DNA from 3 places in the Neptuniibacter sp. QD37_11 genome. Region 3 is predicted to be linked to each of the others. Evidence: predicted binding sites of a transcription regulator. Region 3 holds the regulator's gene; each other region holds the start of a gene.

What was found. Region 3 encodes LexA, which represses DNA repair genes until DNA is damaged. Its sites were predicted from a motif close to TACTGTNTANNTANACAGTA; they were not measured.
Region 1: ACMXYT_RS13595 (DUF3137 domain-containing protein) is a predicted target of LexA. The motif match lies at 3,183-3,202, and genes of this name have one in related genera.
Region 2: recN (DNA repair protein RecN) is a predicted target of LexA. The motif match lies at 7,952-7,971, and genes of this name have one in related genera.

Annotation. Positions count from the first base shown of each region.
Region 1 covers NZ_CP180552.1:2,903,193-2,913,763, reverse strand. Annotated here, with positions in the region: gene ACMXYT_RS13610 (DoxX family protein) at 1-8, opposite strand, end outside; gene ACMXYT_RS13605 (substrate-binding periplasmic protein) at 390-1,187, opposite strand; gene ACMXYT_RS13600 (hypothetical protein) at 1,421-2,017, shown strand; gene ACMXYT_RS13595 (DUF3137 domain-containing protein) at 2,113-3,174, opposite strand; gene ACMXYT_RS13590 (cation transporter) at 3,303-3,938, opposite strand; gene cadR (Cd(II)/Pb(II)-responsive transcriptional regulator) at 4,035-4,481, opposite strand; gene ACMXYT_RS13580 (PAS domain S-box protein) at 4,639-6,309, shown strand; gene ACMXYT_RS13575 (substrate-binding periplasmic protein) at 6,389-7,177, shown strand; gene ACMXYT_RS13570 (DUF302 domain-containing protein) at 7,326-7,790, shown strand; gene ACMXYT_RS13565 (TetR/AcrR family transcriptional regulator) at 8,043-8,612, shown strand; gene ACMXYT_RS13560 (DMT family transporter) at 8,717-9,658, shown strand; gene ACMXYT_RS13555 (LysR family transcriptional regulator) at 9,588-10,511, opposite strand.
Region 2 covers NZ_CP180552.1:3,199,327-3,209,897, forward strand. Annotated here, with positions in the region: gene ACMXYT_RS14995 (4Fe-4S dicluster domain-containing protein) at 1-694, opposite strand, end outside; gene ACMXYT_RS15000 (diguanylate cyclase) at 850-2,082, shown strand; gene dapB (4-hydroxy-tetrahydrodipicolinate reductase) at 2,126-2,932, opposite strand; gene cysE (serine O-acetyltransferase) at 2,947-3,753, opposite strand; gene dnaJ (molecular chaperone DnaJ) at 3,804-4,937, opposite strand; gene dnaK (molecular chaperone DnaK) at 5,095-7,026, opposite strand; gene grpE (nucleotide exchange factor GrpE) at 7,175-7,780, opposite strand; gene recN (DNA repair protein RecN) at 7,980-9,644, shown strand; gene fur (ferric iron uptake transcriptional regulator) at 9,743-10,165, opposite strand; gene ACMXYT_RS15040 (outer membrane protein assembly factor BamE) at 10,286-10,571, shown strand, end outside.
Region 3 covers NZ_CP180552.1:2,296,403-2,306,973, forward strand. Annotated here, with positions in the region: gene ACMXYT_RS10560 (Wzy polymerase domain-containing protein) at 1-1,497, shown strand, start outside; gene sixA (phosphohistidine phosphatase SixA) at 1,480-1,932, opposite strand; gene ACMXYT_RS10570 (NAD(P)H-dependent glycerol-3-phosphate dehydrogenase) at 1,929-2,957, opposite strand; gene ACMXYT_RS10575 (hypothetical protein) at 2,980-3,204, opposite strand; partial or broken gene ACMXYT_RS10580 (DEAD/DEAH box helicase) at 3,530-4,837, opposite strand; gene dinG (ATP-dependent DNA helicase DinG) at 4,849-6,969, opposite strand; gene lexA (transcriptional repressor LexA) at 7,114-7,722, shown strand; gene ACMXYT_RS10595 (cell division inhibitor SulA) at 7,725-8,183, shown strand; gene ACMXYT_RS10600 (hypothetical protein) at 8,277-8,531, opposite strand; gene ACMXYT_RS10605 (DUF6586 family protein) at 8,537-9,061, opposite strand; gene topA (type I DNA topoisomerase) at 9,073-10,571, opposite strand, start outside.

The DNA of each region.
Region 1 (10,571 bases), 610 kb from region 3:
TTGTTCATCTATATAAGCCTTGCAGATATAAAAAATGCCCCGTTGAGCATTTCCAAGCTAAGCAACAAAACTGGGGTGCAATTATGTTATTTGCTTTGAAGTGACAGGTGCTCTTGGGGCGTTAAGGTGTAGCTGCCTTTAAAGACGCATCAGTAGGTATTTTGATTGCACGACTTTGAAAATTAATTATGAAAAAGATGAAAAAAAGGGAGGCTTTTCTGAATTAAAGTGTTGATTTAATGGACGATAACTGAAAGCTTAACTCACAAGGTTAAAAAACAAACAAACCGCTCTAAGCCAGAATTTATAGGCTTTGTAGCGGTTGTCCAAAATTAATATACACGCTTATCCACAGAAAACTGGGGTAAGTTTTATTTTAGTAGATTATGTTATTCAACTGCGAATGGAGAGATTAATTTAAGAGCATTCCCTTCAAAATCTTCTTCGCGTAGCTGTTGTAGGGCTTGATCAAACTCTTGTTTTCGCAGCGCCCATCGTGAATTTGAAGAGAGTCCGACAAATAGATCGACCTTGTTCCCTGGTTTAAAAACTGCTTTATCTATTTGAGGCGTTAACCCGCGCGACGCAAGTTCATAATCTGCTTGGCAGTCGGTGCCGATAAAACTATCAATTCTTCCCTCTAGCAATAGGTTCGGCAATACAGCTTCTTGGGTCACACTTTTTTTATAGATATCCGTATCCTGATCGAATTCGGTGTAATAAGCAGAGCCACCAACCATGCCAATGGTCATTGCATGCATATCTCTATGTTTGCTGATGCGGCGAGATTTACCATGAGGTAGATAGAGTTGGGTGCTGCAACTGTAGTAGTGAGGATCAGCGTAGGTAATGTATTCGGCTCTTTCTTCGCGCCATGCTAAACCACTCATCGCGTCGATCTGACCATTCTTCATCATCCGCAGGCAGCGTTTCCATGGGCAGCGTAAGTAGTGGACCTTAAAACCGATTCGCTTAGAGAGTTTCTTCCATAACTCGTGGTCGATACCAGTCACGGTTTCAGGCGTCACAAAGCGGAACGGAGGCCAAGAATCAGCGCCAACAACTAATGTCTCGACCTCAGCTTTTGCGGTATTAAAGCAAAGTAGAGCCGTAAGCATCAGTGTGTGAATTAAGGGGCGTTGTAACAACAGAGTAACCTCAGAACGGCAGCGGCAAATCACTTTCATCTCTTCACTATAGTCAAAAAATATTGGGTGGCGGAGAATGAATTACCGCTTGTTTGTCGACAGGTGTTGATCTTATGAACAGCTGGCGGCAAACTAGGGCAAAAGGAATTTAACAATTTAAGTGTTCAAAGGAATGAGCATGAAAGCCAGATCTGTCCAATCCGTTGTTGATTGTTTATCTTGCTGCGTAGCTAGGTTGCGCACGCCGCCGTTTTATCGGGAGGCGTGTTGAAATGCTAACAAGCCTCCACTTTCAAGATATCTTCGGTGTTATCGTTTTAACTGCGTTAGTGAGCTATCTCTTTTTTGATGGCTTCTTGAATCTGACCTGCAAAGGCTTTTACACCCGCTTATTCTTTCACGCCAATAACATCGCGCTGATGTCGTTATTAGTCACGTTGGGGTCTGCCGATCTATTCAGATTAGTTGTTACTGAACCGATGGTTGTTGTGGGGTTTTACCTACTTTTACTTTCTGTATTACCCATTTTTGTTGCTATTGTTTACGCCTTTACCTTAGAGCCGCCATCACTGCATCTACTTTATGATCGGTGCCGACAAGAGATTCAGTATCTCAACTGGGGCGTGAAGCTGGAGATGGTAATTATTTTGTCAGCGACGCTATGTTTGGCATCTGGTTTATCCCAGATAGCAACGCTTAGGGAATGGTTTGGCTATTTTAGCCCCGGGCATATGTTAGTCACTTACCTTGGGTTATTGGGGGTTTTTGCTTTTGTCGTGCAGGCCTTTTTCAATCAAGTGATGTTGATTGTTCGTTCTACCCTAGCGGTCAGTTTTTTCTATCCGGTTATCCACGTAATGTCTTTGTAGATGTCTTTTAAGTTGTAGCAAAGGATTAAAAAAGCCCTTTTGGAAGCAAACAAAAAGGGCTTTTTATGCTGATATGAATGCAGGATTTAGGAAGGTTAAGCGCCGCTAGCCTCGAGTGCAATAACCGTCAGCTCTTCGATCATCTCGATTTCTTGTAACATTGGATAAAGTACCGTTTCTTCACAGATTTCACCGTGAAGATTAGGTGGCATAAAGAGATCTTTGGGGCGATGAAGCAGGATGACACACTGATTACCAAACAGGCTCATCTCTGTTCCTGCAACGTCCAGCTTATCACTAAACCTTTTGTAATTTTGTAAGAAGTCTGGTGTCAGGATCTGCTTAGCATGCTCTTTATCTTCCGCATAAATATGAAAATCCTTACCAAAGGGGTTGTTGTCTATAGTGATACGCTGATCTTTATCCATAGGCTTCTGTTGGAAAAAGCTGAGTACCTTCCCCCAATTTGCTTGCAAGATCACACGAGAAGGGAAGGTGTGTGGCAGCGTCATATTCAGGATCACCCCTTTAAATTCGGTACTCTTCCTTGTATTTCCTTTGGCATCAGTTTTCATTCGGTTTAACTGGCACTCCACCATTTCCACCGTGACAGCCCCAATCTCTGTTCGGAGATAATCCTCTTGAATCGTCAAATCTTCTTGATGGGGTGGCAGTATGCGGCTATCTCGGACTGAGTCCAGCGGGATAATTCCGTGACGCTCATAGTGAAATCCGTCTAGATGATCGAGGATTTTTGGAAGTAAATTTTCAGCAAAATGGTGATTAAAGTCTTGTTTGAATTTAGCTGCTTTGAATCCTGAAATTAACAGAGGGATGATCGCTAAAAAGAGGCCACCACCAATAAATACCACAATAGAAATGACTGCACAGGCTAGGGACGCGATAAAACCTATTAGCAAATGACGGTCACAGGCTTTTTTGGCTTTTTCTCGCTCTCTAAGCAGCTCAGCCCATTCAGTAGTGCAGGCCAGCTTTAACGCATCGAACTGTTCTGGAGCAACATCAAACTTCAGTTGCGCAGGCTTTTTACGAAAAATTCGGTAGACGATAAAATCAACGATCGTATCGAGAAATGCGTCAGTTGCGGTATCGAGCCGTTTTTGACGGCCATTGGGTTGGTAAGAAGGTGCGTTCACACAAAGCCTACTGGATAGTTAAACAATTTTTTAAGGCTTGAGCATAACAACGCTGTTTGTGGATTTAAACTGACTAGGTTTGTGGGGATATAACCTAGTCAGCTGAACGTGAACTACCTAAATGGTAATTATGGACAAGCGTTGGTCGCTTGAGACTTTATTTCCAGTCTTGCTTGTTTTATGACACTGATACCCGAGCTGGTGGCTAATAGGCCCATGATGGTTGCTACTAAAAGATCTGGCCATGCTTGCCCACTACCTAATACACCCGCAGCAGCGATCATCACTGCAACATTGCCAATGGCATCATTTCGACTACATAGCCATACAGATCGCATATCAGCATCGCCACTGCGGAAGGTATAAAGCATGATAGCGACAGTTACATTCGCTACTAATGCTAGTAAGCCAATAATGCCCATAGTGACTGGTTCTGGAGTTTGGCCATTAAACGCATCCCATAGTACTTTTAGCAAAACGGCTATGCCAAACAGGAGCATGGTTGACCCTTTGATCAGGGCTGCTCTGGATCGCCATAACATGCCCATAGAAAGAACGGACAGTGAGATGACATAGTTTGCGGAATCGCCTAGAAAATCGATCGCGTCAGCGAGTAGAGATGCTGAAGATGCATTCAAGCCAGCGATGATCTCGATAATAAACATACTGGCATTGATCAACAGGGCGATCCATAGGGCTTTTCGAAAGCGTCCATCTTCTAATGCTCTTTTAGCGTGGTTAGCATTGCAGCAACTGCTGGCCATTGTTTTTTCCTCAAAACGACATCGTGTAAAAAAGTTTTAAGGTAATTAAAAAGCCTATAGCCACTACAGGGTCAAGAAAGTCTCGTCATCGTAGCTTTAATGGCCGTGTAGACCGCTAATATGTGTGTCAGTGTCTGGTTCGGTATGGGGTTTATCGGAGGAGAGCCCCTCAAGTATGCCACAGTGTTCGATATCGCTCTCTGTCTCACAACGTTGGCGTAAACTGCGTAGATCTTGTTCTAAAGATGTGAGGGCTTGGATACGTTTAACAACGTGCTCAATATGGCTATCGACTAGATCGTTAATATCGTGGCAGCTTTCAGACGGTTGATCTTTGAGGGCTAGCAATGTTCGTATCTCATGAAGGCTCATATCTAAACTACGGCAGTTACGGATAAACAGAATGCGACTTAGATGCCGCTCGTTGTAGATCCGATAATTACCTTCAGAACGATAGGGAGCTGGAAGTAAGCCCTCTTTCTCCCAGTAGCGAATGGTTTCTACCTGACATTCTGTGCGTTTTGCTAATTGGCCGATTTTCATTTTATTGTCCTCTTAACCTTATAGTAGTTATAGGGTTTTAAAGGTTCAACCTAACAACCGCCAGTGTTGACGCTCGGAAATACGCTTTGGTTTTTTGAGAATAAACGGTTCGTTAACTATTCTGAATTGAGTCACCCCATTTGTATTAGCTGTGGTTATGTCTGATAAAACGCCATCCATAGAAGCATTACAGAAGCGTATCCAAGAGTTAGAAGATGAGAACGAGCTTCTATCCGACTTTGCCGGCTTATCTTCCGACTGGTTTTGGGAGCAGGATGAATCATTCAGATTTGTACGCTTTTGGGGGATGTTGACCGAGAAGCTCCAACGTAAACAGAGCCTTTTTATCGGCAAGCGACGTTGGGAGATGCCTATTCAGGGTCTAACTGATCAAGAGATACAAGCCCACATCGAGCGATACGAACAGCACTTGCCTTTCCGCGATTTTGAATATGAAGTGCCGGGGAATGATGGTGTTGTTCAGCATTATTCGGTTAGTGGTAAGCCTGCTTATGATCGTGAAGGTAACTTTACCGGTTATCGCGGTGTAGGGCGTAACTTAACGCTTCTACATAATGCTCAGCAGGCGGTGAAAGCTAGCCAACAACAACTATCGCAAATACTGCAAGGAAGCCCAATTGCAACCTTTGTGATCGATAAAGAGCACAAGGTGACCCATTGGAATAAAGCTTGTGAGGCGCTGACTGGTGTGTCTGCGAGTGAAGCAATTGGACGTGATGATAGTTGGCGTGGCTTCTATGCTGAATCAAGGCCGACTATGGCCGATCTTGTTGTGGATAATGCACCCGCTGAAAAGATACAGGGGTACTACGGATATAACTTTGCTGTATCGAGTTTGATAAACGGCGCCTGTGAAGCTGAGGATCTTTTCCCCAACATCGGCCCTTCTGGACATTGGCTCCACTTTAACGCATCGCCGTTGCTAGATACTGACGGAAATACAGTAGGTGCCATCGAAACGCTTCAGGATATAACTGATCGTGTAAAAGCTGAGCAAGCTGAAAAAGATCATCACCTCAAATTAAAACGGGCTCACGAGGAGTTGCAATCAACACTGCAGCAGCTAGTTGAAGCTAAAAAGCTCGCTGGACTTGGGCGTTTAGTTTCTGGTGTAGCACATGAACTGAACTCTCCTTTAGGGAATATTCTCTTAGGATTAACGACAGCACAAAATAATTTGGAAGAGTTACAACACTCTTTTGATAACAGCAGCCTGAGTCAGTCTCAACTCCGTGCATATTTGGAAACAGAAGCGGAATCGATTGCTTTGATGGATCACAATCTCAATCGAAGCATTAATCTGATTAATCGCTTTAAAGAGCTATCAAGTGATACCAAAACAAAAGTTACTAGAAGTTTCTCTCTTCATGGCATTGCTAAAGGGGTTTTTGGTGCTTATTTGCATCGTTGTAAACAGAGACATATCGAATTAGCTAATAACGTTCCTCCAGATCTGAGGATTTGTAGTAATGATGAAGCGCTCGAACAAATTTTAGTAAGTCTCATAGAGAACAGCCTGAACCACGCTCAGCTAGAGGAGGGCAGCCTAATTGAGCTTGCCGTGTTTAAGGGAAAATCCGGTGTTGAAATCGATTTTTCTGATAACGGTCAAGGCATGGATGAGAAGGTTAAAGAGCACGCCTTTGACCCATTTTTCTCATCGAAAATGGGACATGGTACGTCTGGGCTTGGCCTCTATAGAGTCTATAACCTCGTCTCGGTTGTCTTAGGTGGCAGCATCAGTTTGCACAATAATGAGCCAGGTTTGCTCGTTAAACTAACTTTGCCTGATCTGTCCTGTGAGTGAAAACTCTGCGGGCATAAGCAGTCTAGGAAAGCGTCTATACTTAAATTCGTTACTCACCCAATAAGAATAAATTGAGCTTATGCGTAACTGTAACTCCATCATTGTGAACATAAATTTCGCGCAGATAAAAGTCGCTTTATTGCGCTTAATGCTGATTTGGATTGTTTCTTTCTATAGCTATCAAGCCATTGCTCAGCCTGATTTGAAAGTTATTACTGAGGATTGGGCACCATACAATTATGAAGAAAATGGCGAGCTGAAAGGGTTCTCAATAGAGATTGTTCAGGCAATTATGGATGAGTTGGGCGAAGAGTATCCTATTTCAATCTATCCAGGGGTCCGAGGCGATCGGATGTTGGAAACCTTACCTAATGTGATGTACTTCTCTTTGTTCCGAACGCCGGAAAGAGAAGCTAAGTTCAAATGGATCGGCCCTATATCCCAAGAAGCGATCTACTTTTACAAACGCAAAGATAACGCCAAAATTTACCGTACGATTGATGATGTTAAAAAGGCAAATAACATCACCGTTCCCTATAAAGGGCTGGTCGCAAATAAGGTAGATGAGCTAGGTATTACCAATGTAATAAAGCTTTCTGCCAGAGATCGTCAATTCAGCCTATTATTTTCAAATCGAGCCGAATTGGCTGTAAATATTAGCCCTCTAGGCGTTGTGTATTATTTAAAGCAGATAGATAAAGCAGCAGATGCTCTGGTTCCCACGCAGGTTAAATTACTGGAGTTTCCTCTCTATATTGCTTGCTCTAAAGAGATCCCAGATAGTGTGATCCAAAGGTGGCAGGCGGCTTTAGACAAAGTGAAAGCATCAGACAAATACGAACAAATTTACAGTAAATACCTAATGTAAAAGTTAACACTCTTCTTCTGAAAGGTTTGTCTCTCCTTTATGCCTGTCTCTATCTTAAATGGCTAAACCTGATATATCGCTTAAATTGAATTAATCATCATTTTGCTTGTCCGAGCTAAGCAATTAGAGATTATAAATAGGGAGATGAATGATGGGAAAAATCACAGGTGCGGTAGCGGGTAAAGTTGCTCTGGGCGTTGCAATGAGTACTTCAGTTCAGGCTGGAGATGGCATGATCAATGTGAAAAGCCAACACAGCGCGGTTCAAACGGCCGATAAATTAGAAACGGTTTTAAACGCTAAAGGCATGACGGTATTTGCCCGAATTGATCACAGCGCTGGCGCTGAGAAAATTGGTAAGGAACTACGAGATACGCAGTTGGTCCTTTTCGGTAATCCAAAAGTGGGTACGCCCTTGATGCTTTGCGCACAAAGTGTCGCGATCGACCTGCCGCAAAAAGCACTGATCTGGGAAGATGCGGAAGGCTCTGTTTGGTTAAGTTATAACGATCCAGCTCACTTAGCTAAGCGCCACAATATTCAAGGGTGCGATGAAGTACTAAACAAAGTGTCAGGTGCTTTGGGTAAGTTTGCAAAGGCGGCAACGCAGTAAAGATAGGACGCCACTACGTGGCTAGAGGACGGCTTCGCCTAGAGGACGCTGCTACGCAGCTAGAGAAAAAGAAGGACGGCTTACGCCTAGAGGACGCCATGTCATGGTTTTAGAGCAATAATCTACAGTCGTTGTCTTTCCAGCGAAGGCTGGAATCTATGGTTCGTAATAAGCTGCAGTTATCCGTAAGCTTGAAAATACTTTCTGTACCTACTAGTATGTTTGTTAATTAAATATTGAGCACACTAAGTTATGGCTGCTACGCGTGAGTTATTGATCGATACCATGAAGCAACTGCTTTGGGAGCGGGGCTATGATGCCACTAGTCCTAATCAGGTGTTAGAGCGTAGTGGTGTGGGTAAAGGCAGCTTCTATCACCATTTTAAAGGCAAGAAGGATCTAGCGATTGTTGCGATGGAATCCCGAACGGATGACCTGATTGCTGAGTTTGATCAGATCATTGCGCAAACGGATGGGGATTGGTTAGCTCAGGTAAGCGCTTATTTAAGATTGCCACGACATGCGTTGAAGGGCTGCCGTATGGGGCGAATCGTTCAAGATCCATCGGTCGAAGATGAACAGCTGTTAGCACCTTTGGAACGTTATTTTTCCACTATGCATAAACGCTTCACAGCGATTTATAGCGAGGCGCAATCATCCGGTGCATTAGTAAAGATCCATAAACCGGAAGCTTTAGCAAAGTTAACCTTGAGTGTCTTACAGGGCGGTTTTGTTGTAGGGCGAGCGGTGCAGCAAGATGATACGGTGGGTGATGTCTGCGAGAGTTTCTTAGATATGTTAGCAGCACTGAAAACGAACTAGAAATCGTTGAGAAACAGCCTGTTTAATTACAGGCTTTTTTTGAAATATAAATTGTACCTACTGGTATGTACAGGATTTTTTAGAGGTATAGTTAAGGAGGTAATATGAAAATTTATCTGAATCAGAACATCTTACTGATGCTGCTATTTATAGCAGTGTATGGCTCTGGATTCGTTGGGGCGAAGCTTGGCTTAGGTTATAGCGAACCGTTTACCTTTTTAGCTGTACGTTTTGCGATTGCGGGTGGCTTGCTTGCACTGGGAGCGGTATTACTCAGTGCACCTTGGCCGAAAAATCCTGGGTGGATTTTAGTAACCGGAATCTTAATGCAGGGGCTGTTCTCGGTAGGCGTATTTTACGCACTTTACTTGGGAATGAAGCCTGCCGTATGTGCTTTGATTATTGCGTTGCAGCCATTGTTAGTCACAGTGTTGGCAGGACCATACCTGAAAGAGCAGGTCACGGGCTGGCGCTGGCTTGGTTTGCTGATAGGTATTAGCGGTGTAGCGGTCGTTGTAGCTGATGGGCTAGCTGTTGAAGGGATTAGCTGGACGACCCTAGTCTGGGCTCTAGTTGGGTTATTGGGGTTATCGCTAGGGCAGTTAATTCAGAAAAAGCACTGTGCTGATATGCACTTGATCAGCGGTGGGGCATTGCAGGTATTAGGTACGGTCCCCGTGATGCTGTTGTTAGCGTTTCAATTTGAAACGATGCAGATGCAGTGGCATTTAGATCTTGTGTTGGCCATCTTCTGGATGGCAGTAGGCGTATCTTTAGGGGCGGTGAGCTTGCTCTATATCTTGATTAATCGAAACAGTGCATCACAAGTTGCCAGCGTATTTTATGGTATACCAGTCGCTGCTGCGCTAATCGCTTGGCCTCTATTTGAACAAGTACCAACCCCGGCAGACTGGGGCGGATTTGCAGTGGTAGTAATCGGTATATTAGTCGCCAATATCAGGTCGAAAGAGGCGATTACTCATGAAAACGTTGCGAATGAAACGCGCAGCAATGCTCCTCATAAGCTTCCGCTAGAAGCTCAATAAAGGCACTGATCTTACGGGGTACATAGCGAATATTGGGGTAGATCGCGTAAATGCCGACATCGCGGTAAACCCATTCCTGTAATACTGGGACAAGTTCGCCGCGGGCAACCTCGTCACGTACAAGGAAGACTGGCATAAACGCAATCCCAGTTCCGGCAATCGCAGATTCCCTTAAGGTAACGAGAGAACTTGCCTGAAAACGGCCATTTACTTTAATACGATCGGGCTGGCCTTTTACCGTGATTGGCCAGTCATGGGGGCCGGTTTCTTGATACTTAAACTGCAGGCAGTTGTGCTCGTCCAGATCGGCTATCTTTTTAGGCGTGCCGTGCTCTTTTAAATACTCTGGTGAAGCATAAGCGTACCAACGGGATTGCACCAAAAGACGGGCTCGCAGGGTCGAATCGGATAAAGTACCGGTACGAATTGCGAGGTCAAAACCGTTTGAGATTAGATCTTGAAAGCTATCCTTAATCACCATTTCAACCTTCATCTCTGGATAGCGTTTTAGATACTCATCAACAACGGCAGGAAGGAAGAACTGACCCGATATCATCGGTGCAGCAATACGTAAAAGGCCTTGAGGCTGCTCAGCATGTTGAGACACTGCTTGCTCGGCTAACGCTACACCACTTTCTAACTGCTGACAGTGATGATAGAACTCTTCACCCGCTTCTGTAAGGTTCAGCTTTCGGGTGGTGCGGATCAGCAATTGCACGCCTAAATGCTTCTCCAGCCGCGAAATATGTTTGCTCACCACAGAGCTCGCTACACCTCTTTGTTCCGCTACGGCGCGGAAAGACTTGAGTTTCACCACTTGGGCGAACAGCAGCATATCATCCAGATTATTCATATCGGTTTTATTATTTAATATTTGGAATCAATTAAATTCGATTGTGCACGCTAATTTAAT
Region 2 (10,571 bases), 900 kb from region 3:
GATTAGCAGCCGTTTGAATCTGTTCCTTGGCTATGTCGGTCATCGCTTCAGTCACTCTGTGTAGCGGCAACTGATCGACGATGGCCGCACCTTTATCCGAGCCCGATTGAATAAGAAAACCGTCGTCTAATTCAGTCAGCAGGATGTCATACCCTTGCTTTACCTCAGGACCATCACCGGTAGAGGCACAGAAACAGGTTTCTGCCGAGACATTGCAATTAACAGCAATTAAAAAAAGCCCTTGCCGCTTTGCTTGGTAACCGGGGTCTACATATTCACCTTCTAGAAAATGCTGATCCTGCAGTTTCAACGCGGTAAGGTCACAGGCCTTTACCCCTATGACCGCAACTTTATCTTGCGCTTGTTCAGGCACTAAAAATTGCAATCGACCATCACCACTCCGCTTTGCTTGCCAGATGACTTCTCGAGTAGGATATAACAGCGGTTTTAGTGCCGAAGGCCCATTTGCCCAATTAAACTGGCGTGGAGAACCACTGTGCTTGAGTCGATACCTCCCCGGAGCCTGTTGATCTGTCCACCCTTGCGGTAGATCACTAACAGATTGGAGATCATCAAAAACAATTGCGCCATCGCGAACTTGAGGACCATGCAACCTAAAGCCTTGCTTAAGCAAAAGCTCAAACAGCTCAGTTAAATCCGTCCTCGTGAGAAAAGCAGATTGAGAAATCGCCATTCACTCCCCCTCCCTTACTCTTTTAATATTAGCCTAAACTACTAGACAAGCTTCGAGATTTGGGGTGGTTTTTGCCTTCAATTAAGCAATCATAAATGACACTATGACAAGGTGTGCTAACCCAGACATTAATCGCATCTATTTTGAGTTTAGATATGAAAGTTCTTGTCGTTGAAGATAGCCAACTAGTAAGCCGCGTACTACAAAGACTGTTTCAAACTGCAGATCTCCCAGTGGAAGTCATCTTCTGTGAAAGCCTTCTTCAAGCTCAGGAAAAGATAGACCTCTACGAAGATATTTTTGCAGCACTTGTAGATCTAAACCTGCCCGACGCGCCCAATGGCGAAATTGTCGATCTCATTCTCGCGCAAAACATACCGACAATCGTTCTGACAGGTAGTTACGACGACGATAAACGCGAGTCTCTGCTGCAACAAGGCGTGGTGGATTACATCATCAAAGAGAGCCGCTTCTCCTACGAATATGCCGTTCAATTAATTCACCGTTTACTTAAAAACCGAACGATAAAAGTCCTATTAGTCGAAGACTCCTCCTCCTATCGTTTACTGATTCGTAAACAACTAGAAAAGCACCTATATCAAGTTATTGAAGCTAGCAATGGCCAAGAGGGCTTAGCTAAGTTGCAGCAAGACCCGGAAATTAAACTGATTCTAACTGACTACGAGATGCCGAATATGAACGGCATTGAGTTGGTACAAGCCATTCGACGCGAATACGAAACCTCGGAACTGAAGATTATCGGCATATCGGCTGCCGACAGCCCCTCCCTATCGGCTAAATTTATTAAAAGCGGTGCAAACGATTTTCTAACTAAGCCGTTTAACTATGAAGAGTTGCATTGCCGAGTGATGCATAACATCGAGCAGATGGAACTCATTGCTCAAATCAAAGATGCGGCTAACCGCGACTTTCTCACAGGTCTACACAACCGCCGTTATCTATTCGAACAGTCTGAAAAGTTATTAACACAATCACAAAACCAAGCCTGCTTAGCCATGATGGATCTGGACTTCTTTAAACAGATAAATGACAACTATGGTCATGACGCTGGCGATGCTGTACTGACACAGATAGCCACCTTGCTGAATCGTTCCTTTAATCGCTTCTTACATGCCCGTATTGGCGGTGAAGAGTTTTGTGTTTTGTTAAGCGGTTTAAATTTAGAACAAGCAGATATTTTGATGCAGCATTTCTGCACCTTAGTGCATGACACTGAATTTGTATTCGCTGATCAAATATTACCTGTCACAGTGAGTATAGGTTTGATCGAAAGGGATGATGATAACTTCAGCCAGATGATCAGCCGAGCAGATGAGATGTTGTATAAAGCGAAAGAGGCTGGTCGCAATACCGTTGTGTGCGATTAAAAAAGCCGCTGATAAACAGCGGCTTTTTAAAGTAGATCTAAAACTATTTCAGACCAAGAATATCCTGCATATCGTATAGGCCATTCTCTTTACCTTCCAACCACTTACAAGCACGAACAGCGCCTTTAGCGAAAGTTAGACGGTTACTCGCTTTATGCGTGATCTCGATACGCTCACCTTCTGTACCAAATAGCACAGTGTGATCGCCTACGACATCACCAGCACGGATCGTTTCAAAACCGATCTCACCACGAGGACGCGCGCCTACCTGACCTTCACGGCCATAAACAGCGCACTCTTTAAGATCACGACCTAAGGCATCAGCAACCACTTCACCCATACGTAGTGCAGTTCCTGAAGGCGAATCCACTTTGTGACGGTGGTGAGCTTCGATCACTTCGATATCGTAATCATCGTTACCTAAAGCTTTAGCTGCGATCTCAAGCAGTTTGAAGCACAAGTTCACACCAACACTCATGTTTGGTGCAAATACAATGGCAACACTCTCAGCGGCTTTCTCTAGCACTGCTTTCTGCTCATCAGTAAGACCCGTCGTACCGATAACAACTTGCTTACCGTGAGTAGTACAGAAACGAACATTCTCTAGCGTGACTTCTGGTGCTGTAAAGTCGATTAGCACGTCAAAATCAGCAACCGCTTCATGCAAAGAACCAACAATCTTAACGCCTAGCTTACCAACACCTGCAACTTCACCGGCATCTGCGCCGATCAAAGAACTATCAGGCTCAACAATAGCTGCACCTAATTCAATGCCTTCAGCCATCTGTAGCGCTTCGATATTTGCTTTACCCATACGACCGGCTGCGCCAGTAACTGCTACTTTAATCATGTAAGTTTCCGCTCTTATTTGTTTTTGTCGTGAAGGATATTCTGGTCCATATCCAGTGCCGGTTTATCGCATTGAGGATGACCAACAGCACGGGCAGGTACGCCTACAACTGTTGTATGCCTTGGCACATCATCCAACACAACACTTCCACCACCTACTTTGGCACCTGCGCCCACTTCGATGTTACCGAAGATCTTGGCACCTGCCGCAATCATAACGCCTTCACGAATTTTCGGATGACGATCACCACAATCTTTACCTGTACCGCCTAAGGTTACAGATTGCAGGATAGAAACATCATTCTCGATCACGCTGGTTTCACCCACAACAATACCTGTTGCGTGATCAAACATTACGCCATGACCGATTTTAGCCGCAGGATGAATATCAACCTGCAACACACAACTAACTCTGCTCTGGATATAAAGCGCCATGCTCTTACGGCCTTTATTCCACATATAGTGAGCCACACGATACGCCTGAATTGCATGAAACCCCTTAAGGTACAGCAATACAGTCGCATATTTATCGATTGCAGGGTCTCGGGTACGAACCGCAGCTATATCTGCACACACAGCCTGTAAGATCTCTGGCGCTTCACGAAATACTTCTTCGATCACTAGACGAAAAGTTACTGCTGGCACTGCATCATCATGCAACTTGCGGCTCAACAGATAAGCCAAAGCAGAACACAAACTCTGATGACCTAAAATATTGGCGTGATAAAACCCCGCCAATACAGGCTCGTCAACTACTTCACGTTCGGCTTCTGCCGTAATTTCATCCCAAAGCCAAGTTGGGCATTCTGGATTCTGGCTCATGCCATCCCCATTCTTATAAAAATTTAAGGGGCAATAAATGCCCCTTAAAATTAGGTCATATCTTCAAAAAACTTTTTCACAGAATCAAAGAAGCCGTGCTTCTTCGGGCTGTGTTTATGCGTACCTTGTTCCATCTCGTCTTGGAACTCACGCAATAGTTCTTTCTGGCGACTGCTCAACTTAACCGGCGTTTCCACAACTACTTTAACCAGAAGATCTCCCGTAGATCCACCGCGAACAGGCGCTACACCCTTGCCACGTAGACGGAACATTTTTCCGGTCTGCGTTTCGGATGGTACTTTCAACTTAACACGACCATCAAGGGTTGGAACTTCTAGCTCACCGCCCAATGCTGCATCAACAAAGCTGATCGGCACTTCGCAGTATAAGTGTTTACCGTCACGCTCAAAGATCGGGTGATCTTTAACATGAACTTGTACATATAGATCGCCTGCTGGACCACCGTGAGTACCCGCTTCGCCTTCACCCGCTAGACGGATACGATCGCCTGTATCAACGCCCGCAGGGATCTTAACGTTAAGCGTCTTAGTCTTCTCTTTACGGCCATGACCATGACAGTCAGTACAAGGATCAGTAATGATCTTGCCTTCACCATGACAGGTTGGACAAGTCTGTTGTACCGAGAAGAAGCCCTGCTGCATACGAACCTGGCCTTGACCGCCACAAGTACCGCACACTTTTGCAGAAGTACCAGGCTTAGCACCAGAACCATCACAAGTTTCACACTCTACAAGCGTAGGAACTTTGATGCTCTTTTCTACACCACGAACCGCTTCTTCCAGCGTCATTTCCATGTTGTAGCGTAAGTCAGCGCCACGTTGTACCGAGCTACGGCCACCGCGACCACCGCCGCCACCGAAAATATCGCCAAATACATCGCCAAAGATATCAGAGAAGTTACCGTCGAAGCCGCCACCGTGACCACCACGCATGTTCGGATCAACACCGGCATGACCGTATTGATCGTACGCAGCTTTCTTCTGAGCGTCAGATAACACTTCGTAAGCTTCGTTTACTTCTTTGAACTTATCTTCTGCTTCCTTATCGTCCGGGTTACGGTCCGGATGATATTTCATCGCCATACGGCGGAAAGCTTTCTTGATATCGCGATCAGATGAACCCTTAGATACACCCAATACTTCGTAATAATCTCGTTTTGACATGGTCACTACACTATACAGTCACAACACTGTTTTCGGCTTTAAGCCGGATATGACAACGCGGGCATAGAGCCCGCGGTGCCGAGTAATTCGACTTTGCAGCATCAAGAAACACTGCAAAGTTCTACGCTTAGTTAGCTTGATTCAGCTAAAAGGCGACTTATTTTTTGTCGTCTTTAACTTCTTCGAACTCAGCGTCTACTGCATCATCGTTACCGCCAGCTTGTTGCTGTTCAGCACCGCCTGCGCCTTGCTCAGCTTCAGCTTGCTGTGCAGCTTCTGCGTACATCTTCTGAGCAACACCAGAGATCGCTTCAGTAAGTGCAGTAGTTTTAGCTTCGATAGCGTCTTTGTCGTCGCCTTTAAGCGCTTCTTCAAGCTCAGCAGTTGCTGCTTCAACAGCTGCTTTCTCTTCGTCAGTCGCTTTGTCGCCCGCTTCTTCCATTGTCTTCTTAGCAGAGTGAACCATCGCGTCACCCTGGTTACGCGCAGTAGTCAGCTCTTCAAACTTCTTATCTTCTTCAGCGTGAGCTTCTGCATCGCTTACCATCTGCTCGATCTCGTCATCGCTCAGACCTGAAGATGCTTTGATTACGATAGACTGTTGTTTGCCAGTCGCTTTATCCTGTGCAGATACGTTCAGGATACCGTTAGCATCAAGGTCGAAAGTTACTTCGATCTGAGGCACACCGCGTGGTGCTGGTGGGATCTCAGCCAAGTCGAAACGACCTAGAGATTTGTTCTGTGCCGCTTGCTTACGCTCACCCTGTACAACGTGAATTGTTACAGCGTTCTGGTTGTCGTCTGCAGTAGAAAAGATCTGAGACTTCTTAGTTGGGATAGTCGTGTTCTTCTCGATTACTGGAGTAGCTACGCCACCCATAGTTTCGATACCAAGCGTTAGAGGCGTTACGTCTAGAAGTAGAACGTCTTTAACGTCACCAGCTAGTACCGCACCTTGGATCGCTGCACCCATTGCTACAGCTTCATCAGGGTTAACGTCTTTACGTGCTTCTTTACCGAAGAATTCAGCAACTTTTTCCTGAACCATTGGCATACGAGTCTGACCACCAACCAAGATAACTTCGTCGATTTCAGATGCGCTTAGATCAGAATCTTGTAGAGCGATCTTACATGGCTCTAGAGAGCGCTGAACTAGCTCTTCTACTAGAGACTCAAGCTTCGCACGAGTGATCTTAACGTTAAGGTGTTTTGGACCTGTTGCATCAGCAGTGATGTAAGGTAGGTTAACGTCAGTCTGCTGTGCAGAAGATAGTTCTACTTTAGCTTTCTCAGCACCTTCTTTTAGACGCTGAAGCGCTAGTGGATCGTTGTGTAGATCGATACCAGTGTCTTTCTTGAACTCATCAGCCAAGAACTCGATCAAACGTAGGTCAAAGTCTTCACCACCAAGGAACGTATCACCGTTAGTAGAAAGTACTTCGAACTGGTGCTCGCCATCTACTTCAGCGATCTCGATGATAGAGATATCGAAAGTACCACCACCTAGGTCATATACAGCGATAGTTTTGTCGCCTTTAGACTTGTCCATGCCGTATGCAAGAGCAGCAGCAGTTGGCTCGTTGATGATACGCTTAACTTCTAGACCAGCAATTTTACCCGCATCTTTAGTCGCCTGACGCTGAGCATCGTTGAAGTATGCTGGTACAGTTACAACGGCTTCAGTTACTGTCTCGCCTAGGTAGTCTTCTGCAGTTTTCTTCATCTTCTTCAGAATCTCTGCAGAGATCTGAGGTGCAGCAAGCTTGTCGCCCTTAACTTCTACCCAAGCATCACCGTTGTCAGCTTCAACGATTTTGTATGGCACCATTTTGATGTCTTTCTGAACAACATCATCTTTGAAACGACGGCCGATAAGACGCTTGATAGCAAATAGCGTGTTGTCTGGGTTAGTAACCGCCTGACGTTTTGCAGGCTGACCGACTAAGATTTCACCTTCATCAGCGTAAGCAATGATGGAAGGCGTTGTGCGATCGCCTTCAGCGTTTTCGATAACTTTAGCGCTGTCGCCATCTAGGATAGAAACACAAGAGTTTGTAGTTCCTAAGTCAATACCGATGATTTTACCCATTTGTATCTGCTCCAATTCTTTCTAAGCTGCCCGTTCTGACGGACAGTGATTAATTCTATAATTGACTTACTAGTCAGTATGAAATCTATATAAGTACGTTTTGCAGGGTTTCAAGGCCGAAACCAAAATTAAATTTACCTAACGTACCTTAAGCTTTAGCCACAACAACCATCGCAGGGCGCACTAGGCGGCCGTGCAATGTGTAACCTTTCTGCATTACTGCAATAACTGTATTTGGCTTCGCATCTGGTGACTCAACCATAGACATTGCTTGGTGTAGTGCCGGATCAAATGCTTCTCCTTGAGGATTAACCTGTTCCATCTGGAATTTAGCCAGACCCGAGAGGAACATGTTCATAGTCATCTCAACGCCTTCTTTCATCGGCTTAACCGCTTCGTCATCACCGAAGGCTTCAATAGCGCGCTCTAGGCTATCGACGATTGGCAACATTTCGTTGGCAAACTTCTCTACGCCAAATTTGTGCGCCTTTTCTACATCCTGTTCAGCACGACGACGAACATTCTGAGCATCAGCCTGAACACGTAGCATCTGATCCTTTAGCGTCTCAACCTCAGCTACTGCTGCAGCTAGATCAGCTGCCAATTTATCCGCATCCTGAGCAGTCTCTTCTGCAGCAACCTGTTCCGCTTCACCTTGTTCAGCGTTTTCTTCTTGCGCTTCTTCCGCTGCTACAACCTCTTCTGGCTGCTCAACTTTCTGCTCTTCTACTGGGTTCAGTTCTTCGTTTGCCATTGTGCTCTCCAGCCAGCCCATTCAATAAACTCGAGGGCGTCTGTTGGGTGTTAATATCAATTGCTCTTGAATATGGGGACAAAGAGATCGCTTTCAACAGATAAATTCGATTTTTTTACGCTAATTTCAGATAAAGATTGCATCCGATCAAAATATGACTTATACAGAAACCACTGTATAAAAACACATGTATTTTATTATGCTGAATCAATTATCTATTTGTGACTTTGCCATTGTTGATCACCTTGATCTAGAACTAAGCCAAGGCATGACCGTAGTCAGCGGTGAAACAGGTGCGGGTAAATCGATTATGCTCGACGCCCTAGGCCTAGCCTTAGGTAACCGCGCAGAGAGCGGTGCCGTACGTCAAGGCGCTGAGAAAGCCGACATCACAGCAAGCTTCAACATAGATAGCATCCCTGAAGCCTCTCAGTGGCTATCAGAGAATGATTTAGACAATGACGGTGAATGCATACTGCGTAGAGTGATCACTAAAGAGGGGCGCTCACGCTGCTATATCAATGGTCGCCCATCGCCTGCCAGCTTAGTCAAAAACCTTGGCGAGCTACTGATTGCTATTCATGGTCAACATGAACACCAACGCTTACTGAAAAAAGATCATCACCGAACACTACTCGATAATTTTGCCGGACAGGCCAAACTCGTCAGCCAAGTTCACAGTAGCTACCAGCAATGGCATAAGCTCGATAGCGAACTGAAACGTCTCTCTGAGCAAAGCGCCGAACAAACAGCACGAGTGCAGCTATTAAGCTATCAGATTGAAGAGTTAGACCAGCTCGCCTTAACCGATGGCGAACTAAAGCAACTGGAAGAAGAGCAAAAAACCTTAGCCAATGCCGAGAGCATTCTGAACACAGGCCACCAGCTGATCAATCTAGCCAGCGATAGCGATGACGCCAATTGCGTACAACAATTGAATCACTGCCTGCAGCTTCTATCTGAAATCCAATCAGAATCCCCTTCAGTTCGACAAGCCAACGAGATGCTGAACTCGGCATTGATCCAAGTTGAAGAAGCTAGCAACGAGATCCGCCATTACATGGATCGCGTCAATGTCGATCCAAGCAGACAACAAGATGTCGAAGAACGCCTATCAACAATTTACGAGATTGCACGTAAGCATCGCATCAACCCAGACGAGCTATGCGAATTCCATCAATCGCTTAGCCAAGAGCTATCCAGCCTAAGTCGCTCTGACGAAGAGTTAGAGCAACTCGCCCTTGACGTTGAGAGCGCCAAAACTGAATACCTCGCTTACGCTAACAAGTTAAGTACCAAACGCTCAGCCTCCGCTAAAAAATTAGGCAAATTAGTCGATCAGCAACTGCATAATTTAGGCATGCCATCTGCGCAGATGTCTGTTGCATTAACCGCTTTAGAAAAACCAAGTCTGAACGGTTTGGAAGAAGTAGAGTTCCTGATTATTACCAATGCAGGCCAACCACCAAAACCATTAGGCAAAATCGCATCCGGTGGTGAGCTATCACGTATCAGTCTTGCTATCCAAGTGATCACAGCACAAACCTCCACCACTTCGACACTAATCTTTGATGAAGTCGATGTAGGTATTGGTGGTGCGATTGCGGAAGTCGTGGGTCGCCTGCTAAGACAACTGGGTGAAAAAGCACAAATTCTATGTGTAACTCATCAGCCGCAAGTCGCGAGCCAAGGCCATCAACATCTATTTGTGAGTAAACAGACGGATAAAAAGACCACTCACACGCAGATCAATCAACTCTGCGCGGACAGTCGTGTTCAAGAAGTTGCACGTATGCTGGGCGGGATCGATATTACAGAGCGATCTATTGAGCATGCTAAAGAGATGCTTGCTCAAGCAAGCTAGACCTCAAGCCCCATACACATAGTTTTTGGAAGGGTATTCCATACACTAAAAAACCCGCTAGTAGCGGGCTTTTTAGTTGTCACCAGAGCAAGTACTGCTTATTTTTCGTCTGCGTCTTTGTGAACGCCGTACAGGTAAATAGTACGATCAGTCACAGTAAAGCCCATAGACTCAGCGATCTCGTTTAGAAGCGCATTCAAACGTGGATCGTTAAATTCTTTTACGATGCCACTTTTTACGCAAACAATGTGATCGTGTTCTTCATCACGCGCCAATTCAAATACAGAGTGACCACCTTCGAAGTGGTGACGCGTTACTAGACCAGCCGCTTCAAACTGAGTTAGTACACGGTAAACCGTTGCCAAACCAACATCTTCACCTTTTTCCATCAGCAACTTATAAATATCTTCAGCACTGAAGTGATCGCCTTCACCAGCCTGTTCTAGGATCTGATAAATTTTTACGCGAGGCAAAGTAACCTTCAGGCCTGCTTTTCTTAGTTCCTGATTTTCAAGTGACATAGTTATCTATTCTCTAAGCTGTTGGTGATTACATAATCATGCGGAAGCTGAATTGCTTGTTCAATAGCGCACGAAACTTTATTATCCGCATTTACGCACAATAGTGGAAGCAAAATTCTGATGCAAAAACTACTAATTGCTACAACTTTTACTGTAGCACTGACTCTGACCGGTTGTTCTGGTTTCCCAGGTGTATATAAATTCGACATCCCGCAGGGCAATGTTGTTACTCAAGAGATGGTAGATCAGCTGCGCCCTGGCATGAGCCAAAGCCAAGTGCGCTTCATCATGGGTTCACCATTAATCACTGATACCTTCCACGAAGGCCGTTGGGACTACCTATACACAAAGAAAAGTGGTGAAGATGGCAGCTATAGCAAAGAACGCATCTCTCTATACTTTACAG
Region 3 (10,571 bases):
GCTGATAATAACAACCCAGCTGAGTGGCTAATAAGATTGTCGGTAATCTGCGGTGGATATTTATTCTTTATAGCTCTTTATCAATTCGAACTAACTTCAAGGCAAATAGAAAGAAGTTTATACATCCTTTTATCAATGGGATTAATTGCTGCTACGTATGGGATTATCCAAACCCAAACTCCCCCAATCCTATCAGGCTTTATTCCACACAGCCCTAAATTGACCCCAGTAGGACCATTTCAACAGGTAAACATCCAAGCAAGTTTAATGGCAACGGTTTTAGTCCTCGCTTTTTACTTGATCGGACGTCCTTTAAGTAAAAATAAGAACCCAATTATCATAGTCTCCATAATAATCACTGCCATGGCTGCTAGTTACAATATCGCAAGCAGTGGATCTAGAGTTGGTACTCTAGGAATAACCTTGGCATTAACTTTATTATTTCTAGGTCGTTGGAAAATCTACTCAAAATCAAAACTTATCTTGGCCTCTGTAATAATTGCATCATTTACAGGCGGCCTACTGGGCAGTCAGGGTCTAGAAAAAACTTCAGATAAGTTTGATCGAATTATGAAACAAGACATTCGCTGGAGCATTTACAACATGTCGTGGGAGCTTTATACCGAAGCTCCAGTGTTTGGCCATGGGCTTGGTAGCTTTCAAAAAGTTTTTCAGGATAAGCGGATGGAAGCCCAAGTAGCGGGGATTTATAACCTAGGTAAATCTCCTAAATTTACTCACCCTCACAATGAATTCATATTTTGGCTTATTGAAGGTGGTACCTTTGCTATTCTCGGTATATTAGCAGCGACACTTTATACATTTATACAATTAACTAAACTTGGATGGCAAAGAGGATTTGGTTACGCAGCTTTGCTCATTCCAATTACTCTACATACCCAAGTAGAACTTCCCTTTTATATTTCCAATACACCTTGGTTCTTGTTGCTAACAATTTTATTTTTAGTTCACCAATCAGGTAAAAAGACCTATTCGACCTCAAAATTATCAAAAGCAGCAAGCACCACTATACCTTTAAGCGCAACAGCTATTGCACTAGTTAGCACTAATTTACTGATTAAAGCGCAAGTGGGTAATGCTGGACTTATTAACTACATCCATTCAGGGCAGAAAAAAACCATTTATCTACAATCGCCCCTAAAATCTCAGTACTTTGAAAATCACACCACATTCTTAATACTTCGCCGAAATATGTTTATAGGGATGAGTCAAAATGACAACCAACACGCTGTTCTTTTTGCTCAGTGGGCAGAGGAACAAATCAAAGATAATCCCGAATTGATTTACTATAGCAATTTAGCCATCGCCTATGACTATACGAATCGTAATGATGAGCGAGATCAAATAATGAAAATAGCGATGAATACTTATCTAAACAATTTAGATCTGCAGCAGCTAAACCAACAGTTTATGGCAAAGGATCTAGAGGATGGAAATAGCAGTGGCGCCATCAAACAATTAGATACGACGAACTAAACGCCCGAGCCCAGCTGCTGGCCAATCCGCTTCCAGCTGGGCTATTTCACCACAACTGAAGGTAGCTGGATTATGTGCACTACCTTCGCAGCAAATTGCTTCTACATAAGAGATTAAGGGCATATGCGTAACCACGAGTGGAGAACGACTTTCAAACCTTTCTAGAAAGGCTAAAGCATTCGCAGGATCAGATTCTGGCGTCCAGAGTTCCGAAATAAACTGCTCAACCCCACCCAACTGCTGATTAACTATTTCCGCAGTCTGACAGGCTCTGACATAAGGACTATGAATAACACAATCCACATCTTTAAGATGAGGTACAGCAGTCTCTAATCTTAACTCGAGCCTTTTAACGCCTTCAGGCGTCAACTTGCGCTGAGCATCCGATTCAGCAAAAAACTCGGCTTCACCGTGGCGCATTAAAAAGAAATTCATTCGCCTTCTCTAGGTAAGACAAATTCAACATCGGTACTCTGCTCACTCATCATCAGCATTTTTACGACTTGAGCGACCGGAGCGTGGTTGAAAACAACCTCATATAATCCTGCAACAAGAGGCATATAGACACCCATCGCAGCAGCTTTTTCTTTGACGTGCTTGATCGTGTTAACACCTTCGGCAACTTGCCCTAAAGCCTCAACCGCTTCATCTAAGGTTTTACCTTCACCTAACGCATAGCCAACACGGTAATTACGGCTCAAAGGCGACATACAGGTTACAATCAAATCACCAACGCCAGCTAGACCAATAAATGTCATAGGGTTTGCCCCCATACATACCGCAAATCGGCTCATTTCAGCCAAACTACGTGTCATTAACATGCTCTTGGTATTTTCACCCATACCAAGTGCAGCACTCAAACCTGCAGCAATGGCATAAATATTTTTCAGCGTACCACCAAGCTCAACACCGTAAGTATCAGAGCTAGCATAAACACGAAAATAAGAGCTATGAAGAATATCCTGAACCAGTGTTCTAACGTCTGCAGAATCACTAGCAATTACCGTTGCTGTTAATTGCTTAGCAGCAACCTCTTTTGCCAGATTAGGTCCGCTTAAGACGCCAATACAAGCATCAGGCATCTCTTCAGTCAGGATCTCGCTCATCAAGCTAAAAGTCTTAGCTTCAATGCCCTTCGTTGTACTTACGAGCATCTGCTCCGGCTTTAACCAAGGTTTAGCTTGTTCAATCACTTGCCTAAATGACTGACTCGGAATAGAGACAAAAACCAGTTCTGCATCAAGGAGAACATCTTCTAACGAACAAGATGCCGTAATATTTTTAGAGAGTTGGTAGTCAGGAAGGTAACGAGGATTTTCATGGAACTCGTTGATATGATCCGCTCTTTCCTGATCACGTAACCACAAACTAACTTTATGACCATTATCAGCGACAATGTTCGCTATTACCGTGCCAAAGCTACCTGCACCCAGCACTGCAACCTTACGAATATCAGACATAGATAAATTTCGCTTCTACCAACTATTTTTCCGAATCGTCCATACTATCTAGGACTTTATTAACGCCTTTAAACAGGTAAATCACAATTAGATAGCCCATAGCAGCCAAGCCTAAAAAAAGCATAAGCTGCAATGGATCTTCCGTTCGCTGATAACCTGCCACACCTAAAGCTGCAATTACTGCGCTGAAAACAACTGCAGCAATAGAGGCGATACGATTAGTTTTGTGTTTGTCCTGATCTGTCACTTTCAACATCACTTTCAGGGTTAGTTACTGTCTCAACCGAAGGTTCTTCAGCTGCAACAGGCTCAACCGCACTTTCGTCAGCTACGTCTTCGTTTGCTTTTTCTTCCACTAGGTCAGCGTTTGGTTCCTGAACAGCTTCAGGCGTTACTTCAGCCGTTTTATCTTCGCCAGTTTCTTCAGCATTTTTCTCTTCAAGCTCTGCATCGTCAGCCGGTGCTTGTTCAACGGTTGATTCTTCGCCCTCTTTTTCTGTAACAAGCGCTTCAGCAGTAGTTTCAGGTACTTCTTCCATTGCGGGTTCAGAAACAGCAGACTTAGGCTCAGCTAACAGCTCGGCTTCAGGGTGAACACATTCCAGCTTAACGCCTGTTTCAGCTTCAATTTCTGGAATAAGGAAGGAATCATCTTCACAAGCGAAACAGATTGATGCACCTGTGGCACCGGCGCGACCTGTACGACCTATGCGGTGAACATAGTCATCAGGGTCTTCTGGCAGCTGATAGTTAAATACGTGAGTAACACCATCAATGTGGATACCACGACCTGCGACATCGGTCGCAACTAGCACCTGAATTTTACCGCTGCGGAAATCTTCTAACGTTTTTACGCGTTTTTGCTGTGGAATTTCACCAGACATAAGCGCAGCTTTAATTCCATCTTTACATAGACGGTCTGCTAGCTTACGCGTCTCATCACGGCGGTTACCAAAAACGATAACCTTCTCCGCGTGATCCTTATCCATATAATTACGAAGCAAACGGTACTTTTGCTCGCCAGAGACTAAATAAACGGTCTGACTAACATTGTCCGTCGTTTTAATTTCTGGTGCGATCTCGATTTTAACCGCATCCAAAGTCCACTGCTCTGCAAGGTTAAGTACTTCATCCGTAAACGTTGCACTGTAAAGTAGTGTCTGTCGATCACTACCTTTACGCGGTGTGTTACGGACAATAGTTCTTACATCTGGGATAAAGCCCATGCTCAGCATGCGGTCGGCTTCATCAAGAACAAGCACCTCAACATTCCATAGATCGACATCCTTACGATTGATGAAGTCGATCAATCGACCTGGCGTTGCGACTAAGATATCAACTGGCTTTCGTTTAAGGTTTTGGCGCTGCTTTTCATAATCCATACCGCCCACAAGGCTAACAATATGTAAACCTGTGTACTTCGCTAGGCCTTTTGCGTCTTCAGCAATTTGCAGTGCAAGCTCGCGCGTAGGTGCAACGACCAAAGCACGAGGTTCTGCTAAACGAGGTTTCTCGTCTAACGGGTAGTCAATCAAATCCGTAACAATACCCAGAAGGAAAGCTGCAGTTTTACCGGTACCAGTCTGTGCTTTACCAATGATATCTTTGCCAGCAAGTGCAGCAGGAATAGTTTCAGCTTGGATCCCTGTGCAGTATTCAAATTTAAGGTCATAAACCGCATGAAGGACGTCATCCGGCAGATTAAAATCTAAAAAACGCTTTTTACCTTCTACCTCAGGCACGACGAATTGTTCTGGGTTCCAAGACGCAGCTTTAGAGCGGTTGTTGTAACGACGACGTCGTTGAGGCTTACGTGCAGAAGAATTTCTTTTTTTGTTAGCGCTTTCAGTCTGCTCAACTGATTTATTTTCTGTACTCAATTCAACAATTCCTAAGAAAAATTTCGCCGATAAGGCGGTAAAGCGGCTAAAAGCTGCTTTCCATAACGACGGGTAATAAACCGTCGATCAAGCAATGTTATTTTGCCGCTATCGCTCTCAGTTCGTAGTAAACGCCCTGTAGCCTGGGTGAGGCGCATTGATGCCATCGGGATAACCCATTCTTGAAACGGGTTACGCCCTTGCGATTCTAACCATTCACCGTAGGTTGCCTCAACCGGGTCATCCGGTACACCAAATGGCAACTTCGTAATAATTACATGTGTTAGGTAATCACCAGGTAAATCTACGCCTTCAGCAAAAGAAGCCAAACCAAAAATAACACTTGGTTTATTAGCATCGATACGCTCTCTGTGTTGTCGCAAAATTTCATGCTTGGCAAGTTCGCCTTGCACAAGAATATCTGCTGATATACTAGCAGGCATACGCTCAAGAACATACCGCATCTGACGCCATGAGCTAAATAACACCAAGGATGCACTTCCCTGTTCTAAAATTGGCAATAACATTGCCGAAATTTCTTCATTATGGTCATCAGGGTTTCCTGGATCGGTTTTCATTGCAGGGACATGCAATTCGGCCGCATTTTGAAAATCAAATGGACTCATAAATATATTACAAGGACTATCCGTTGGTATGCCAAGATCAGCATATAGTCGATCAAACCGCCCTAGTGCGGTTAGCGTAGCCGAAGTAATAACAGCACCGTAGCAGTTTTTCCAAAGGTGCTCTTGTAAGGTTTCCGCCGCTGACACTGGGCTACTGCAACACTCAATATCAATGCCATCATTACCATCTACTTTAACGATCCAGCGGGCCGTCGGGAGTCCTGATGTCGAATCAGATACAGCGTAAGAATTAGCTAACCAATACATCGATTGCATACGGGATAAAAGCACACCCATCTGCGGATACCAAGTTTCACAGATAGCTAGGGGCAGATCGGCTAACTCACCATCCATTCCTTCTTTCAGAAGATCAACAATCTGCTCAAATTTTAAAACGACTCTCTCTGCAGCCTGAGCAAAATTGTGAAAGGACAACTGTAACGGTTCAGGAATCATACCTTGCGCAAAACGATAGCGATCACTTGGGCCTTGGAGTTTATCTTCAAGTATTTGATTTAATAGAAGTTGGACTTCCTTCAAGGAATTTTCCATATCTGCAAAAGGGTTAGCTAACTTCTCGATATAATTTCGAAGTACTATGTGATCAGACGCGTCATTCAATAATTTATTGAGGCTGCGTGTTGCTTTGCTCATCCAACGGATACTGGATTTAACACGTAAGCTATAAGAAAAATGCCCCGTAGTTTTAGTGCCTAGGTGATGGCCTTCATCAAAGACATAGATGGTATCTTCCGGCGGCGACAGAATAGCGCCGCCTCCAAGAGAGAGATCAGCTAAAACAAGATCATGGTTGGCAACTATCAGATCCCATTTATCCAACTCTTGTCTAGCCTTAAAGAATGGACAGATTGAAAAGTTACTGCAGCGACGATTTGTACACTGCATATGATCGCTAGTAGACAACCGCCAAACAGCATCAGGCACTGTATTCTTTAAAGCATCCCTATCGCCATCCCACTCACCCGAGGCATAGTGACTAAGTAGAGATTTAACCTCATCAATATCTGAGGTCTGAAGTTTTTGAGCTACTTCATCTTCATACAATGCAATTTGGCCTAATTCATTCTGTTGCTCCAATATTTTCTCTGCATTGGAAATACAAAAATATCGTCCTCGGCCTTTAGCTAAACCATAAGTAAGATTGATTCCGGCATCGCTAATCAGCTGTGGAAGGTCTTTAAGAATAAGCTGTTCTTGAAGGGCAACTGTTGCTGTAGAAACAACAACTTTCTTTTTTCGTTGCTGGGCTATAGGAACAGAAGCCAAAAGATAGGCCATCGTCTTACCCGTACCAGTACCAGCCTCCGTGACGCAGATATGCTGACCACCGGTCCTTTCGCCTTCAGAATTGGCAGTAATAGCGCCCAAAGTTTTCGCAACCTCAGCAATCATCAATTTCTGGCCATAGCGAGACTTCAATCCTCTGTTATTGAGAAAAGTACTGTAGGCCTGCTGTATTGTTTGCTTGAGCTGCTTATCTAACAAAACCGTATTCCATCGAAAATCTAGCCGCGATTCTAACAGTTATGACAGTTTAATAACAAAAATACTGTATAAAAAAACATAAGTTGCTTTACAAACCCAAAATACTGTATAAAAATACACGTACTGTATAAACAAACAGACAAGATCATGAAGCTGACTAAACGACAAACGGAAGTTCTGGATTGCATCAAGCGTCACATTGGCGATACCGGCTACCCACCTACTCGCGCAGATATTGCCCGCGATTTAGGGTTTAAATCAGCTAATGCAGCTGAAGAACACTTGAAAGCGCTGGCAAAAAAAGGCGCTATAGAAATTATTCCGGGTACTTCACGAGGTATCAGAGTACCTGAATTGGAAGAGGAAAATAGCGGCCTACCGATTGTTGGTCAGGTAGCAGCAGGATCGCCAATACTTGCTCAAGAGCATGTTGAAGATCACTGCACAATCTCCTCTGACTTCTTCCACCCTAAGGCGGATTATCTCTTAAGGGTGAAAGGTAGCAGTATGAAAGATGTAGGCATCATGGACGGTGATCTACTGGCAGTACACCAATGCCAAACAGCAAAGGATGGGCAGATTGTAGTCGCTCGAATAGAAGATGAAGTTACCGTAAAACGCTTCAAGCGTGAAGGTAACATCGTTTATCTAATTGCTGAAAATGAAGAGTTTGAACCGATTGTAGTGGATTTAAACGAACAACCACTGGCAATAGAAGGTTTAAGCGTCGGCGTTATTCGTAGAGGTAACTAACCATGATGGCATTTCACGCGAACCAAACAACAGCAATCATGCAGAGCACATCTGCAAATGAAAAAATTTTCACTAAGCAAAAGCCAGCTAATCAGCTTGCAGGTACGATGACTGAAATCGTTGTCCAAGATGAGAATTTTTCTAACATCCCAATGTTGATGCCATTGCTTGCACAACTAAGTCAGGATGATCGCTGGTTTGTGTGGATTGCTCCACCTGTGTTATTACCGAAAAACCTTCTGATTGAGGCAGGCATTGATCTGACTAAAGTCATTCTGCTCAACCCAGATAACAAACATAGTACCTTTGAGCTTGCTAAACAGGCGCTAAGCACAGGCACTAGCCACGCTGTAATATCATGGCCTGGATACTTAAATGATGAAGAATTTAACGACTTAGAAAGTGCCGCTAAGAAAGGACAAAGTCACGGAATTATAATTAGACGCCGTCAACATAGTTAAGTATTAGCTTCCATTTTTGTAAAGGCGCCTAGTTAAAGTATCATCACCCCAATAATGAGCTTTATCTGAGAGAAGCTCATTATCAGAGATTGCTTAATGAATAGTTGGAGGGATCTCTTCTTCAGGCTCTTGTTCTAAACCCACCCCAGATTCCGCCATCATCTGGATGCCTGCGGTTAACATAACGCGAGCGACATCTAGATATTGATCACTTAACTGTTCTTTAAGTGCATCTGAAAAATTAACTTTAATCATCGGCTCTTCATCGCTGTCCATATTCCGGATTGCTAGGCCACCTTCATCAAGTTCTATTATTTCAAGCACGGTCTCGGGTGTTAGTCCTGACACTTAATTTACCACTCTTGCATGCCTTCTCTGAGGCGATTAACTAATTCCGACAGTGAATCAAACCAAGTTTGATACTCAGTAATGATTTCACCATCCTCTGCATGATCAGGATTGATCTGCAGCACATGTATTTCAGAAACACTGTTAGTTTCAGTCACTGCTTGTTTGGCATCTGAACCATGCCAGCAGGCTTCATAAGCGGACATCATTTTATGCAACCAAGATGAATCATCGGATTCTAGGTTGTTTAACTGTGTCAACTCAGGGCTTTCGACGCCGGTCTGGGCCATTTCCGCAGCTAACGCACGATAGCCTTGAAAGCTTTCCGTATCGACTTTATACCATTCAGCAATTTCGCGTAAAAAAGCATCATAGGCTGACGTCAGGTGGAACAACACTGATTCGTTATAAGACTCTATCAATGCATGCTTGCTCCAACTGGTGTCATCTTGCGCTTTTTTAAGCTGTTCTAGATGAAGTCGTGTAAAGCTCAACTTCTGATTCGTGCGTGCCTGATATATACCGCTCATGAAATCCCCGATTATTTCTTCTTCGCTTTTTTACGGGTCTCTTCTTCGACCCATTTACCATCGCGATAGAATGCACGCCAACCAGTCGCTTTACCATTGACCTCGGTCATAACGTACTGCTCTTTAGTCTTTCTGCTATAGCGAATGACACTCAAGTTTCCATCTGAGTCATTCTTAGGCGCACTGAACAGGAATTCATATTTCGGATCAATCTCAGACTGATGCGGCAGTATTTCAACAATTTTCGGGGCACGTGTTTCTCTGTTTCTAGGGAACTGACTTGCTGCCAAGAACAAACCAGATGCTCCATCACGCAGGATGTACGTATCCTCTACCTTTTCGCACTGAAGCTCAGGCATTGGAACAGGATCCATCTTAGGTGGCGCAGGCTCTCCGTTTTTCAACAACTTACGGGTATTTTTACACTCAGTGCAACCGAAGTATTTACCAAAGCGACCGGTTTTAAGTTGCATCTCAGCTGAGCATTTATCACACTCTAGAACAGGCCCATCATATCCTTTGATACGATATTCACCCTTCTCAACTTCAAAACCGGAACAATCAGGGTTATTACCACATACGTGTAATTTACGATTCTCATCGATCAGATAAGAATCCATTGCTGAGCCGCATAGGTTACAACGGTGCTTCTTACGAAGAATGCGAGATTCTTCTTCATCATCGCCATCAGCACTAACAACTTCGTCACCAGAGACTAGGTTGATCGTACACTTACAACGCTCTTTGGGTGGCAAGCTATAGCCAGAACAGCCTAAGAACACACCTGTACTACCGGTGCGGATCATCATATCTCGGCCACAATCTGGGCAAGAGATATCTGTCTCTGTAGGAGAATTCGGGCGCATACCATTCTCAGCATCCTGCGCCTCTTCCAGCTTCTTAGAGAAATCAGCGTAAAACTGATCTAAAAGCGCTTTCCAATCAGCACTGCCTTCAGCCACATCATCAAGGCTTTCTTCCATACGTGCTGTAAAGCTGTAATCCATCAGGTCAGAGAAGTTCTCACCTAGACGCTCTGTAACAATATCGCCCATTTTTTGAGCATAGAAACGTCGGTTCTGAACTTCTACATAACCACGATCTTGGATCGTCGAAATAATCGCTGCGTATGTCGATGGACGACCAATACCTCGTTTCTCAAGCTCTTTAACTAGGCTTGCTTCGGTGAAACGAGGAGCCGGTTTCGTAAAATGTTGCTTAGGCAACAGATCGACTAAATTTAGATTATCGCCAGCTTGAACATCAGGCAGGATAATATCTTCTTCACCTTTGCCCTTCGCTGGCATAACGCGTGTGTAACCATCAAACTGTAGGATTCGACCTTTGGTAACTAATTCAAAGTCACCGGCAGACACAGTTACACGCGTGCTTAGGAATTTCGCAGGTGTCATCTGACAAGCTAAGAATTGACGACGAATAAGCTCGTATAAGCGCTCAGCGTCTCTGTCCATGTTTTTAAGAGCAGTCGCTTCAACATTAACATCAGATG